DNA from 2 places in the Paenibacillus sp. strain BS8-2 genome. Region 1 is predicted to be linked to the other one. Evidence: predicted binding sites of a transcription regulator. Region 1 holds the regulator's gene; the other holds the start of a gene.
What was found. Region 1 encodes LexA, which represses DNA repair genes until DNA is damaged. Its sites were predicted from a motif close to CGAACATATGTTCG; they were not measured.
Positions count from the first base shown of each region.

Region 1 (5,319 bases):
TGTGGATGCTCATGTTGTTCCTGAGCCGTGGGATATGCCTGGTTACGATAATCCTGTCATTATGGCAGCAGGAACGTTTATGCAAGGGGGAAGTCTCGAGCTTTCAGCAGACGCTCCGATCAGGGAGCCGTATATCGCCTACATGCAAGGCGGGCTTACGTACGGACATGCCAAATATGGGGTTCTGACTGCGCTAGAGAAGCTGGTTTACAGCGGATTAATTGTGATTAAACCTTACATAACTTGACACATTTGTGGCGTGAGGATACAATGTAGCTATAAATGATCGACTGGAAGGTTGATGCGACATGGCAGATGAAATACGCAGAAATATGGCCTTGTTCCCGATCGGCATCGTAATGAAGCTGACCGATTTAACAGCAAGGCAGATCCGATATTACGAGCAGCACGAATTGATCGTGCCTGCCAGAACCGCAGGCAATCAACGGTTGTTCTCGTTTAATGACGTCGAAAGACTGCTAGAAATCAAATCCTTGATAGAGAAGGGCGTAAATATCGCCGGTATCAAGCAGGTCATGAATCCGGTATCCAAAGAATCGGACGACGCCACCATTGTTAGCGAGCAATCCGAAGTGAAGCGCCGCGAGTTGTCAGATCAGCAGCTTCACCGTCTGCTCAAACAGCAATTGCTGGAGAAGAGACCGGGTCGTCCTTCCATGATTGAAGGACAATTAACCCGTTTCTTTAATAAACGGTAATGACGAGAATGACTAAAGGAGATGATTCTGTGAGTTACACAAAAGAGGACATCAAGCGCATTACGCTGGAGCAAAACGTGCGATTCATTCGTTTGCAATTTACCGATTTGTTAGGCACGATTAAAAACGTTGAAATCCCAGTCAGCCAATTAGATAAGGCGCTCGATAACAAGATGATGTTCGATGGTTCTTCTATAGAAGGTTATGTTCGGATTGAAGAATCTGACATGTATTTATACCCTGATCTTGATACATGGGTTGTATTCCCTTGGGTAACGCAAGACCGAGTTGCTAGATTGATCTGTGACATCTATATGCCAGACGGCACTCCATTCGCCGGCGACCCGCGCGGCATTCTTAAGCGCGCGCTGAAAGAAGCGGAAGATCTTGGTTATACAGCCATGAATGTTGGTCCGGAGCCGGAATTTTTCTTGTTCAAGACAGACGAACGCGGTGAACCAACGACGGAATTAAACGACCAAGGCGGATACTTTGATCTTGCCCCAATGGATCTAGGCGAGAATTGCCGCCGCGAGATTGTTCTAACATTGGAAGAGATGGGCTTTGAGATCGAGGCTTCTCACCATGAGGTTGCACCTGGTCAACACGAAATTGACTTTAAATATGCTGATGCAATCAAAGCAGCTGACCAAATTCAAACCTTTAAGCTCGTTGTTAAGACGATTGCTCGTGTTCATGGCTTACATGCATCGTTTATGCCTAAGCCGCTGTTTGGAGTCAATGGCTCCGGCATGCATTGTCACCAGTCGTTATTCCAAGATAACACGAATATGTTCTACGACGAGAAGGACAAGCTGGGTCTAAGCGACACCGCTCGTTACTATATGGCGGGCATCCTGAGGCATGCGCGTGCAATGGCAGCCATTACGAATCCAACTGTCAACTCTTACAAACGTCTCGTACCAGGATATGAAGCACCTTGTTACGTTGCATGGTCTGCGAGCAACCGATCGCCGATGATTCGTATTCCAGCGTCACGCGGTCTTTCGACACGCGTTGAGGTCCGTAATCCAGACCCGGCGGCAAATCCATATTTGGCTCTTGCGGTTATGCTTAAAGCAGGTCTTGACGGCATCCAGAACCAGTACGAGCTTCCGGCTCCAACGGATCGTAATATCTACATCATGACAGAAGAAGAGCGTATCGATGCTGGCATTCCTAGCCTTCCAGTCGATCTTAAGGAAGCGCTCGACGAGATGCTCCGCAGCGACATTATCTGCGAAGCACTTGGAGATCATGCTCTGGCGCACTTCTACGAGCTGAAAGAAATCGAATGGGATATGTACCGCACGCAGGTTCACCAATGGGAAAGAGATCAGTACCTGAGCCTGTACTAAAATAGATGAAACTAAGAGGTATTCGAAGAACTAATCCTTCTTCGGATGCCTCTTTTTTGTTGTTCTTTGTTCCGAATCGGAGGTGGATAATCAATAGCCTGGACTCATGTAACCGACGTAATGAAGCGTCCATATGCTGTAAGAAACAAAGTAGGTGTTCAACATGTACGGATTTTTCCCTTATTATCCTTACTACTTCATCCGAAAGGATGTAGGATGTGTATGGAATCCCGCGAAAGTTGAATTAAATAGAACGCTTCGTGCATTATGGGAGCAGCATATTTATTGGACAAGATTGGCTGTAAATAGTATCGTTGGCCAATATCCCGATCAAGAAGATACGATCAAGCGATTGCTTCGTAATCCTGTAGATTTTGGGCAAATATTAGCTCCGCTTTACGGAACAGTTGTCGCAGATCAATTTGTTAAATTGTTCACCGAGCATCTAACGATCGCCGCAGAATTGGTTGCCGCTCTAAGAGATCAAGATGCTGTGAAGGCCGAGGACGCTCAGAAAAGATGGTTCATAAACGCGGATCAAATTGCAGAGTTGCTCAGCAGCATCAATCCATTCTGGTCCAAAGCGGATTGGCAGCATATGATGTATGATCATTTAAAACTGTTAAGTGAAGAAGTTACCGCGAGGCTAGATGGAGATTATGCGAAGAACATAGCTACTAATGATTTGATTGAACCGCAAGCACTTGAAATGGCCGATGTTATGACTGGAGGCATACTGAAGCAATTTCCTTCATATTTCATCTAAATCAAAAAGGTCGGCAAGGGATAACATCCCTTACCGACCTTCAATTATGATACTAACGAATTACATTAATGAATATCGCGGAAAAGTCCGATGACTTTACCGAGTATCGTAACATTGCTCAGACGCAGGGGCTCCATGGTGTCGTTCTCCGGTTGAAGCCTGATGTGATCCTTCTCTTTATAAAAAGTTTTGACCGTTGCTTCGTCGTCTTCGGTCATTGCAACGACGATATCGCCATTGTTTGCAGTCTGCTGTTGGCGTACGATGACGTAGTCGCCATTATGTATGCCGGCTTCGATCATACTTTCTCCGATTACATTAAGAATGAAAACATTATTATTGTCGCCGACGTAATGAGCAGGAAGCGGGAAATAATCTTCAATGTTCTCCGTCGCTGTGATAGGAATACCTGCCGTAACCTTACCGACGATCGGCACTTGCGCGACAGGCATATGAATGACATTGTCGTTATCATCCTGGCTTAAAATTTCGATTGCGCGAGGTTTCGTAGGATCGCGACGTATAAATCCCTTCTTCTCCAGCCTATCCAGATGACCGTGTACCGTCGAGCTGGACAGCAAGCCGACTGCTTCGGCAATTTCCCTTACGGATGGCGGATAACCTTTATCTCGAACTTCTTGCTTTATAAATTCAAGGATCGAATTTTGCCGTTTGGAAATCTTCGACACGTTCATCAACTCCATTCATCTTATTGTGTCAAATTATAGCACAGAACCGCCGTTCGTACAAACATAAGTTCTGAGGATCAAATGTTCGCATTTATTATTGACGGAAACGTTTGTTCGTGTTAAATTAAAAACAGAACAAATGTTTGGGGTGCTGATAATGATGATAATGAATCCAAGTACAAGCTCTTACCGTTCCTTATATACAGGACGTGTCGAAGTTCAGGAAACCGCTCGATTTCAGTTTCTGCGAAAACATCTAATTAAGATGGTTGCTAGTATTATGGTATTCATCCTTGTTTTTAGCAGCTTTCTAATCTTTGTGACACAGGCATCGGGGACGGAAGTAGAGGCGGCTGGCGTTAACGAGCAGGTGGTTACGGTCGGAAGCGGTGACACGCTTTGGAGTATTGCGAGTCATCACACAGACGGTAACGATATCGGTTATATGGTGTTTTCTATCAAGGATCGCAACAGCTTAAGTTCTGAGACTATTCATCCGGGACAGATATTGATCATTCCTGAGATCTAGTAGGAATGACTTGTTTAACATTCAATGAGCAATGGCCTCGTATATGCTCTTGTACGAATAGATGATTCTCAAGGTATTTCCAATTATGAGTATCTTCATATATTTGATATCTGCATGAAGAGCAACTGCTTACGTGGTTGTTCTTTTTGTCGTTTTTTTGACACTATGCCCATACAGACTGCTGCACCTTGACAATGCAACGTTGAAAATGTCAAAGTAGGAGTATTATGTTTGCATCTAGAGAAAGGGGCTAAAGATATGGATATCGACAAGTTGATTGAGCGAATTAACGAGCTGTCGCGTAAGAACAAGACGGTTGGATTAAATGAAGAAGAACTGAAGGAACGAGATGTTCTGCGTCAGCAATATTTAAACAATTTTAAGAGCAACTTCAAACAACAGCTTGATTCCATCAAATATGTAGAAGATGAAGAAAACGGAGATGGAAACGGAACAAAACATTAATTGAAAGCAAGAGAAGGAGGAGTTTATCTGTCACGTTCATGGGAGCGTAAAGTACGCAAAAATATGACAACCATTAACAAACAAAGGAAAAAACAAGGCACGGGCCAACTCGTGATGAACGCGGAGAAGGCTGACAGACTTACGGGGCGCAACTATGTGTTGCCAATATTACTGATATTGTTCATCGGCGCGTTTGTTGCTACGAGCTCGATGGGTCCAGATACCACTTGGGATTCACTGAATCTACTGACGATCGGCGCATATTTGGTGTTGGCGGCGTTATTTTATTTCCGCAAGCCTTATCTCAAGATCGGCAAAGATTATGTGCAATCACGCCGTATGATGGGAGACAAAAGGTTGAATGTAGCGGACATTAGCGCAATTCGAGTTCAGGATGGATATGTTACCATTCTGCCCAAGAAGGGCGGCGGATGGACATTTTCCCGTATGCTGAATCGATTTGACACTGCAACGATGTCTTCCAAGATGAAAGTGTTCGCACAGACACACGGTATTTTATTCGAAGAAAAATAGAGTTTGGGGAGAGAATGGGGAAATGGCGAAGCAAGCGGTATTGTTTGATTTGGACGACACATTGTTGTGGGATGACCGCAGTGTAAAGGAAGCATTCCGTGCCACATGCGAGGCCGGCGCTGCTGCAACCGGCGTTAATCCGGACGAGCTGGAGGAGGCTGTACGGAGAGAAGCAAGATCCCTGTATGAGTCTTATGAAACGTATACATTCACGAAGATGATCGGCATCAATCCATTCGAAGGATTGTGGGCAAACTTT
Region 1 covers NZ_CM137010.1:4,437,687-4,443,005, forward strand. Annotated here, with positions in the region: gene ACX1C1_RS19110 (methionine gamma-lyase family protein) at 1-247, shown strand, start outside; gene ACX1C1_RS19115 (MerR family transcriptional regulator) at 309-719, shown strand; gene glnA (type I glutamate--ammonia ligase) at 749-2,077, shown strand; gene ACX1C1_RS19125 (acetylglutamate kinase) at 2,241-2,843, shown strand; gene lexA (transcriptional repressor LexA) at 2,909-3,532, opposite strand; gene ACX1C1_RS19135 (LysM peptidoglycan-binding domain-containing protein) at 3,690-4,061, shown strand; gene ACX1C1_RS19140 (DUF896 domain-containing protein) at 4,320-4,526, shown strand; gene ACX1C1_RS19145 (hypothetical protein) at 4,527-5,060, shown strand; gene ACX1C1_RS19150 (HAD family hydrolase) at 5,083-5,319, shown strand, end outside.

Region 2 (5,319 bases), 2.4 Mb from region 1:
CCATGTCAATTCAGGCTTATGGCCGTCAACCTCGAGATACCACTTCTTCCACTGATCGAAATCAGGTATATCGCCAAGGAAGCTAGGTATATCGATCATCGTGGCCGCCGCCAACTCGAAGAGCTTATGCTTGCTCTCCTCTCCGGGCTCGTCTGCAAGGGTAAGCAGTCGAAGTCCATTGGATGTGAGCAAGGCTTGCGGATCCATTGCGTGAATATGTGCGGGTACTTGATTCAACCGAAGCACGGATTGGTAACTATGTCTCTCCACCATGAAACCGCGGCGAAGTGCGAAGTGCAGGGCTTCCGGATGGTCGTCCCACACCTCGGTGATCAGCGAAGATGCGCCCAGCTCCGTGGCCCATGCGTAAGCATGACGCAGCAGCGCTTCTCCTACACCTTGCTCGCGGTACGTTTGCTTGACGACCAGCGTGTTGCATAGATAGCCCGGCTCCGTCCAAGGAGCCCGCCACGACCATACATATCCGATCAGTTCTCCATGCTCCGTGACAGCCACATATCTAGTGCGGTCATACCCTGCCAGCAGTCCGTTGTCATCTCTCCAGGTATGGCCCGTCTCGTATAACTTGCCATCCTCTTGCTCCAACCGTTCGGCGGATGTCGGCTCCGGCCAATATTCATTTAACAATGCTGCGAGAGGCGCATAATCCTCAGGCAGACGCAGCGGCCGCAGCGTAATCTCAAACCGCTTTGCTGAATTGCTTTCTTTGCCTTTTATTACATGGTTTCTGTTTGTATCCATATTACGATCCTCCCTGGATTCGTTCTACCTGCATTATCATGTACGATCGGCTGCAGCGGATAGGGAGAAGTTGACTATGAATCGAACATTACTGCGTGATGGTAGGTGGAAATAGGTGCACCGGCTTGCGAACGGATCATCTTGGAGCTCTCTGCAGTCTGGGCGGATTCGTACGTGTCTAGCGCGTGCCCGCCAAGTGTCTAGGCAGCACGGCCCGCACATTGTATTGCAGTACGTCTTCCACATCGGAGATACGAAGCAGGAGACGGTCAATATCCAGATGGCTGACGGGATCAAACGCAATTGAGGTCTGCCGGTCGATATAAATTCGCAGCGATGGCAGATGGATACCGAGCAAAGCAGGATTCTGGGGATGTCTGACGTAGACGTGACTCGGTACGCTAATGGCAAGCAACTCCGCATCCCATTCGTCTAGTCCTTGAGCTTGGAACGGTCCATCAAGTCGTATGTAGAGTGTTGTGCTCCAGTCCAATCCTGCGGCAGGATGAAGCAAAATCCAGATGGGGATATGCAGACCACTGTCTCCGTCTTCTTCATAATAGACGTTCATTGTTAACTCCACGACCGCTGCAACTCCTTTCCAATACCTTAGTTGGAATGTCTTCTAGACGCATCGTTCCTTTTCCTTTGTGCCGTCTGACGTGCCAATTGTGCAAGAAGCCGCTCGGCGGCTTCCGGATTATCGTAGCCGCACACTTTGGCCGATAGAGAGGCCAGCTTGGCACGGAGGTTGAGATCAGATTTCTCCTGTCGCATCCGTGCAGCGATTCGCTCCAGTCGGGTTTCCGCAAAAGCCAGCGGCACGCCGAACGCTCCGGCGATCAGCCGATGGTAGTGGGGCTGCTCACGAAGATGATCGAGTTCCCTTAGCATCGGATAAGGAATTGCGCTATAGAGCTGAAAGTGGGCGGCCTGCGATTCTTGCAGATGGACAAAGGCAGGCGGCAGCTGACGTTGATCTCCCGCGTGAAGCGCGGGGTGGCTAAGCTCATGGAAGAATGCGAGGCGCTGCTCTGACTGCTCCAGATGCATATTCAAGAAAATCATGCAATCCCCGTCTTCGTCATAAATGACCTTGGTCTCTCCTTCTGTATATGCCAGATGAACGCCGAATAGCGAGGCAATATGATCCCAATCATCCAGATCCCCCGGATAATGAATGCCGTTTCTTTCGTAGATTGACCCAATCCAAAGCTCCATGTCCGTCGGACGGTACAGCTCGAAATCCAGCTCTTCCATGACGACCTCCCAAATACAAGAATGTATGTTCGTATGTATGGCCAAAAATAAAACCCGCTGGGGGTTTTACTAATTGATGTTGCGTGTATATTCAATTCGCTAGAAGAGCGCGCTAGGTACGGTGGCTTCAAGCTGGATCATTGCCGCCAGCTTCTCTGTCTCTGCGCCGTTTCTCCTTAAATGCGCGGAACATCTCCAGCTCGCGCTTTAGATGCTCGGCTTCTTCCTCGTCCATCTCTTCCGGCGGTCCGCCGAGGTAGGCGATGTAGATGCCGGGTTCCGAGAGGGTCCCTTGATGCTTGCTAATAGCGGACCGGTCTCTTGCATCATTAGAGGGATGATTCGAATCCGGGTGATTGTCGGAATTCGGTTTGACTGGCGTCTTCGCTTCTGGATCGTCCGTAAGTCCCAGCAAATAATCCGCATTGGTCTGAAGCGCGTCCACGAGAACGATCAACGTCTCGTACGGCGGGGCGCTTCGTCCTTGCTCGTAGTTGCCGATCGCGGCCTTGGTCAGGTCAACTAGTCTCGCAAGCTGCTCTTGCGTGAGCTTATGAAGCTTTCTTCGTTCCGTTAACCGATCGGCTCTGAACACAGGAATCTCTCCTAGCATGACAAATGATTCGCAAAAGGTAAAGTACAAGTATATTGTACATTAATTCTGTTTTTTTGCAACAAAAACAAGGATCTTGTACTTTTGAATTGACATGCAAGACTCTTGTCCTTAATATGAGGACAAAAAGTACAAGAATCTTGTACATTGGAGGAGATCGCATTGAAAGGACAAGTAACGAAGAACGTACTCGCGAAGCCGACACCGGAGGAGAAGCAGCAAGCGCAGCGCATATTGCGAAACTATATACAGCTAAAGCTCGTGGTGCGGGATTACCGGGAGCATGAAGAGCTGATCAAGACGACTCTGTATGAAAGCGAGCGGACGAGACGAATCGACGGCGACGAGATATATGGCAACCGTACCGCCAACGCCGTGCAAGTCGCGCATAATCAGAAGCTTGCCGCAGAAGAGTGCGAAATCGTCAGTAATGCGATCGAGCGGGCGGTTGCAATGATTCGGGACGAAGAAGCTAGACAGGCGGTGACGCTGCGCTACTTGAAGGGGCATTCGTATTCCGAAACGCTATATTATATGAGGAGGGGAGAAAAAAGCTCAACGCTCGACCGCCGCATAGGCGATGGAGTATGCTCGGTCGCGATTACGCTGAAGCTATGGGGACTGCTCTACTGGGAGAGTGGCAAAGACTAGGCGGCGCGTCTTTGCATAATGGTCATGGCGGGCCGTCATCCGTTTTTCTTAATGCCAGGCATTTGATTACATCGCTAAATCCTTTATCGAACCAGTCCGTAACGGGTGGCTCGGATAAAGGATTTTTCTTTTTTTGTAATTCATGGTGGATGATTGGTGGTAGTTTGGGGGACACGCGGGGCTGTTCCCGTGTTAAGCTTTAGTTGTCGAAATACGAACAAATGTTCTTTTTTGATGTGTACTAGCGGGGGCTAGGAGGTAAATATCCATTGAGCTGTAGATGTCAAATGGCGCTTAGGATGAGGCGGACTGGCGGCTTTTGAAGGTGACTTTATCCTAGGAGGCGCCGATGACGCTGGCATCGATGGATAGCGAGCTTGTAGGTTGCGCATACCAATGGTTTTCAAGATGAGGACGTGTCTGATGAGCTAACTTTAGTATAAGAGGAAAAAAGATTTAAATGGGTTGATTTTCCTTTATTTGATTTCACCTTTACATATAAGGAACAAGTTGATGGCCACATACTTGAATCCTAAAAAAATGATGAGGTGATGTAAATGACAACAGCAACTTATTCTCAAACAACTTGGAACGGCAACACGGTTAAATGCATTGAGGCTGACGTATCGAGCGTTTCTGTCGATGCAATCGCTGGTACAGTAATGTCTTCTGGAAAATTCGGAGTAAATGGTACTTTTTTCAGCGGTTCCACCCTACTTGGGATAGCCATTAAAAACAACTCAGCTGTTGGAAGTAGTGGTACAGGTACTATTAATGGAACAGCGAGCAAGGTTCTAAATCGTGGAACCTTTTACCGACTTAACGTGTATGGAACAAACTCAACTACGGCAGCAGTAGTCCATCATTTCCGTGACGATCTCTCGATTCCACCTTACCCAAACGGGCAGGTGACATGGGCAATCGGTGGATTAAGCCTATTTTTAAATGAGGGAGACTCTTTCCAAAGCTTTTATCAAAAACTTGATGTCAATGAAAAAGCCTCTGGTGTCAATGATGTAATTGCGAAAGAGGGTATTCTGTATGTAAGTCCTAATAATAGACCTCGTACAGCAATCGGCCTCCTTCCTAATGGTAAAATTTTTCTCTGTGTATTTGCAAATGAAACTCCATGGTATATGAAAGCATTTCTTGAGTTCAAAGGTTGTACTAAAGGTATTTATCTCGATGGTGGTGGATCGTCTCAAATGAGGTACAAAACATCTAATGGACAAATGCTGAATTGGGATCCGAGTAACGATGCTCGTCCTACGAAAACAATGGTTTCTGTAAATCCAACGAGTTGGACTTAAACGGTTTCTGAAGACACCTTATTGTACATTTGTACATGAGGTGTCTTTTTCTGGTAACATTATACTCATAATGAACGTCTAAGTAACAAGTTTGGAAAATAAGGAGGTATAGTATGAAGTTGTTAAGTGTCGTAGTTATAATTTGCTTGATAAGTTTAACGGCTTGCACCTCAAATGAACCATCTATAGAACCTAATCCTTCTCAAGTGTCACCCACACATACCAAGACACCGAGTACCTCTGAAACTGAAAAGGAAAATGAAAAACAAGAGAGGACCGTAATAAAAGTTGAGTTAATTGACGAGGAAAATTTTGTTGGTAATCAAATGGCGTGGATTAAGATGATCAACCAGGATATTACAGCGATTAACGAACAGGATGTAGAAACTGCTTCTACTCTTAGAGGAGTAAGCCCAGATCCTTCCGTGATGATTACGGGTCCAATTAAGTCTGTCAAATTTATTGAGGTCGAACAGTCAACAGATGTCAGCGGAGCGATTCGAGTAGACTATAGGTTCAATGATAACCCGTCAGAGCCACAGTACGCTTTGTATTCATTTGAGAAGAAAGGAAATGGATGGGTTATTGTCGATTGGACAGTCGATACTTCATATCGTCCAGGTCCAAGTGAAATGATTAACCCGCAACTTATTAATGAATCTGAATATTCGGGTGAGCAGCTTGAATGGGTGAAGGTAATCAATCAAGATATAAAAGCGATTG
Region 2 covers NZ_CM137010.1:2,059,422-2,064,740, forward strand. Annotated here, with positions in the region: gene ACX1C1_RS08980 (GNAT family N-acetyltransferase) at 1-762, opposite strand, end outside; gene ACX1C1_RS08985 (hypothetical protein) at 941-1,345, opposite strand; gene ACX1C1_RS08990 (ImmA/IrrE family metallo-endopeptidase) at 1,372-2,022, opposite strand; gene ACX1C1_RS08995 (helix-turn-helix domain-containing protein) at 2,150-2,617, opposite strand; gene ACX1C1_RS09000 (hypothetical protein) at 2,798-3,286, shown strand; gene ACX1C1_RS09005 (phosphodiester glycosidase family protein) at 3,844-4,596, shown strand; gene ACX1C1_RS09010 (hypothetical protein) at 4,710-5,319, shown strand, end outside.
Region 2: the regulator LexA is predicted to act here: its motif matches at 2,041-2,054, upstream of ACX1C1_RS08990 (ImmA/IrrE family metallo-endopeptidase).